DNA from 2 places in the Megasphaera sp. An286 genome. Region 2 is predicted to be linked to the other one. Evidence: a T-box and tRNA genes for the amino acid it is inferred to sense, from the RefSeq annotation. Region 2 holds a T-box; the other holds one or more tRNA genes.
The links. A T-box is a leader RNA that pairs with one kind of tRNA and senses whether it is charged. The one in region 2 lies ahead of thrS (threonine--tRNA ligase), so its partner is inferred to be a tRNA-Thr.

Region 1 (2,203 bases), on a different contig from region 2:
ATCGTGTTCTTTTATTATTTTCGAATACATATATTTTTACTTTTCATGCAATGAATTAGTTTCATTAATTCATATAAATTTCTCGTTTATCAGAAGGAATCCTTTCATCACTATAGAAATTTGTATATATGCTGAAACGCAGCACATCGTCTATTACGAAGGGAGGGCTTTATATGATGAAATTATGGGAATTCGTCAACGAATTAAAATCTCCGGCATACTGCTGGGTAGATTTAACGCATGAACTAAGTCCTGCGACGCCCCATTGGTACGGCTTCGGCGATTTGACCACCGAAGTCATTTACGATTTTAGTCCTGACTGCATTTTCCACTCCGACAAATACGTCATTCCTGCCGGCCAATTCGGCACCCACGTCGACGCCCCGGGCCACTTCGTTCAAGGAGCGCGTACGCTGGACCAAATGACGCTGAAGGAAATGGTATATCCTCTCGTCGTCATCGATAAATCGGCAGCCTGTGCAGCAGACGCCGACTACGAGCTGACCATTGCCGACCTTCGGGAATGGGAGCAGGAGCACGGCCCCATTCCCGAAGGCGCCTTTGTTGCCTTCCGGTCCGACTGGTCCAAGCGGCCAGACATGAACAACTACGATGAAAACAATCAGCCCCATTATCCCGGCTGGAAGCTGGACGCGCTGCATTGGCTCGTCGAAGAACGCCATATCGGCGCAATTGGACACGAAACAGCTGACACGGACGCCCCGGGAGCCAATGTCAACTTTGCCGGCGAAATCTATATCTTAGAAACAGACAGGCTGCAAGTCGAACTCATGACCAACCTCGACGCTCTTCCTCCGACAGGAGCCATCATCTTCGTCACCTTCCCCAAGGTAAAAAACGGCGTCGGCTTCCCGGCACGGGTCTTCGCCGTCTACCTAAAAGAATAACGTTAGCAGAAAAAGAAATGGTTCCGGCCATTTCTTTTTTTTTGCTCTCTTACAATATTTGCTGACAGCCCTTCACACAAATTCAAATTATTTCAAAAAAAGTATTGACAAAACATCCATCTCCGCATATAATAACAGAGTACTCGCCACTATAGCTCAGCTGGCAGAGCATCTCATTCGTAATGAGAGGGTCGTAGGTTCGAATCCTATTAGTGGCTCCAGAAAACATGCGGGTTCCCGATTTCGGGAACCCGTTTTTTTGTATGAAATGTACCTAGAATGTACCTTGAACTTTTTATAGTTTCCGTCTCTTTAGCTTAAAGCCCGCATTTTCAAAGCACATAGTTATTTTTAATCATTATTTTACATCTGCAATATTAAAATATATTATCAAATTAAAATATTTATTGTGTTGGCTGTGTCAGTTGTGTCATAAATTTTTTTATTCTATTTCATAAAAAACAAATTCCAATAAATCCAAGATTTCGACAGTAAATGGAATATATTCCGTTTATTGTTGAAATCTTATTTTGTATGGAATATACTATTGATAAAGGAGGGTATTGTCATGAAACGAATAGAACGAACAACATATCTCCATTGGCTTCTAAAATGGAAAGATCAACAAATCATCAAGGTAGTAACAGGCGTGCGGCGTTGCGGGAAATCAACATTATTTTCCATGTACCAAGATTATTTGCTCACCCATGGCGTCGCTAAAGAACAAATAGTAGCCATCAATTTTGAAGATTTAGACTTTGAAGATTTGACAGATTATAAAGCACTGTATAACTACATTAAAAATCGGCTTCTTGAAGGTCAGATGAATTATATCTTTCTGGACGAAGTACAACACGTAGCAAATTACGAAAAAGCCGTAGACAGCCTTTTATTGCGTGAAAACTGCGATCTATACCTTACCGGCTCAAACGGCTACATGCTTTCCGGCGAATTAGCCACGTTATTGACTGGCCGTTATGTAGAGTTATCTATGCTGCCTCTTTCTTTTAAAGAATTTTATTCTGGTCTGGCTGACGAAAATCTATCCGTAAACGAAACCTTCAACCTATATGTCCGAAACGGTTCCTTTCCCTATGCAGTGCGATACGGCTACGGGGAGCAAGAGGCGCGGGAATATATGAGCGGTATATACAATACAATCCTGCTCAATGATATTGTAAAACGTTTGAACGTAGCCGACGTGAATATGCTGGAAAACATTACGCGATTTTTGATGCACAACATTGGCAACCGGACGTCCCCAACTACAATCGCTAATACCATGACTTCGCAAC
Region 2 (2,203 bases):
GGAGTCTTCCGGACGAGTGGACAATTCGACGCGGTATTCCAAGCCGAATACGTTGTAAGCCTTGTCAAACAAGTCGATAACGCCGGAAATTTCTTCTTCCATCTGGCTCGGCAGCATGAAGATGTGGGCGTCGTCCTGGGTGAAGCAGCGAACGCGGAACAAGCCGTGGAGGGCGCCGTGGAGCTCATGGCGGTGAACCAGGCCTAACTCAGCCATCCGCATGGGGAAATCGCGATAACTATGGACGTCGCTCTTATATACGAGGATACCGCCGGGGCAGTTCATCGGCTTAATCGCGTACGGTTCGTCGTCGATAGTCGTGAAGTACATATTATCGCGGTAATGATCCCAGTGACCGGACTGTTCCCACAGGTGGCGGCTCAGGATCGTCGGCGTGCTGATTTCGTCGTATTCCGCTTCATCGTGCAGTTCATACCAGAATTTGAGCAGCGTCTTGCGGAGAACCATGCCTTTTGCGTGGAAGAACGGGAAGCCCGGGCCTTCTTCGTGGAAGCTGAACAAGTCGAGCTGCTTGCCCAATTTACGATGGTCACGCTTTTCCGCTTCAGCCAGCATGTGCAGATATGCATCCAAGTCGTCTTTCTTTTCGAAAGCCGTGCCGTAAATACGCTGAAGCATCTTATTATGTTCATCGCCGCGCCAGTACGCACCGGCCACCGTCAGCAGCTTAAAAGCTTTGACCCGGCCCGTCGTTTCGCAGTGCGGTCCTGCGCACAAATCGACGAAATCTCCCTGGCGGTATAAGGAAATCTGTTCGCCCTCCGGCAGGTCTTCAATCAATTCTACCTTGTAGTCCTGACCGGCGTCTTTAAACATTTTCAGCGCTTCGTCGCGGGATACGACTTCTTTCGTCAAAGCGAGATTTTCTTTGACGATTTTTTCCATTTCTGCTTCGATGGAGGCGAAATCTTCCTGCGTAAACCGGTGTTCCGTATCGAAATCGTAGTAAAAACCGTTTTCGATGGACGGGCCGATAGCGAGTTTAACATCCTTGAACAAACGCTGAACGGCCTGCGCCATGATATGGGATGCCGTATGGCGGAGCGTGTCCTTCCCTTCCTGGGCGTCAAAAGTCAGGAATTCAACGGTAGAACCGTCGACGATGGTTTCCCGCAAATCCGTTACGTCTCCATTGACTTTCGCTACCAATACTTTCTTAGCCAAGCTGTTGCTCAGCTCTTTTACGGCATCATACAACGAAATGCCGTCGGCAAATACTTTTTTGCTGCCGTCTTTTAACACTAATTCTGCCATAATACATCCTCCTTAATAAAAAAGCTCCCGTCCTCAAGGGACGAGAGCATGCTCACGTGGTTCCACCCTAGTTCATCAGTAAAATACCGATGTACTCAAACGCTATAACGTGGCGACCGAACCGCCGTACTGCAACTTCCGGCGATTAGCTCCAAGGGGGTAACACTTTCACGCTTTAAGGGCACTCACACCAATTATGCCCCTCTCTGATAAAGCCGCTGAAAATATCATGTCCTTTTCAAGGCTTGTTACATATTTCTATGTATGCGTAAATTATACGACGTACGATGTACCTTGTCAAGAAACTTTAGTCTTTTTTTACTTCAAATTAAGAACTTAAAGAACTGCAGCTACGTAAAAAGGACTGCCCGAAGACAGTCCTTTTTTAGGCTTATGGAAATCTAGGTATTATGCCATACCTTTGGCTGCTTTAATAGCTGCTGTGAGTTTGGGAACTACTTCGAAAGCGTCGCCAACGATACCGTAGTCGCAAACTTTGAAGATCGGAGCATCTTCGTCTTTGTTGATAGCGATGATGCAGTCAGAACCCGTCATGCCTGCCAAGTGCTGAATAGCACCGGAAATAGCGCAAGCGATGTAGAGTTTCGGGCCAACAGTCTTACCTGTCTGGCCAACCTGATGGAGAGCGTCGATCCAGCCAGCGTCAACAGCTGCACGGGATGCGCCGACAGCGCCGCCCAATACGTCTGCCAATTCTTTCAGGATACCGCCGTCAACAAACGGTTCAGCGCCGTTCATGCCGCGGCCGCCGGCAACGATAGCGTCAGCTTCTTCGATCTTAACGCCTTCGCCGCCCATTTTAATGAGTTCAACGAATTTCGTCATGAAGTCAGCGTCGGAAAGTTTTGCTTCCATTTCGATAACTTCGCCTGTAGCGCTCGGATCAGCTTCCGGTTTTTTGAATACG

Region 1: it encodes a tRNA-Thr, which carries the amino acid that the T-box ahead of thrS (threonine--tRNA ligase) is inferred to sense. The anticodon was not compared.

What each region holds. Positions count from the first base shown of each region.
Region 1 is NZ_NFIY01000003.1:87,461-89,663, reverse strand. It holds gene B5F80_RS02665 (cyclase family protein) at 174-908, shown strand; tRNA gene B5F80_RS02660 (tRNA-Thr) at 1,054-1,129, shown strand; gene B5F80_RS02655 (ATP-binding protein) at 1,477-2,203, shown strand, end outside.
Region 2 is NZ_NFIY01000005.1:113,465-115,667, forward strand. It holds gene thrS (threonine--tRNA ligase) at 1-1,275, opposite strand, end outside; T-box leader at 1,309-1,526, opposite strand; gene B5F80_RS04030 (electron transfer flavoprotein subunit alpha/FixB family protein) at 1,684-2,203, opposite strand, start outside.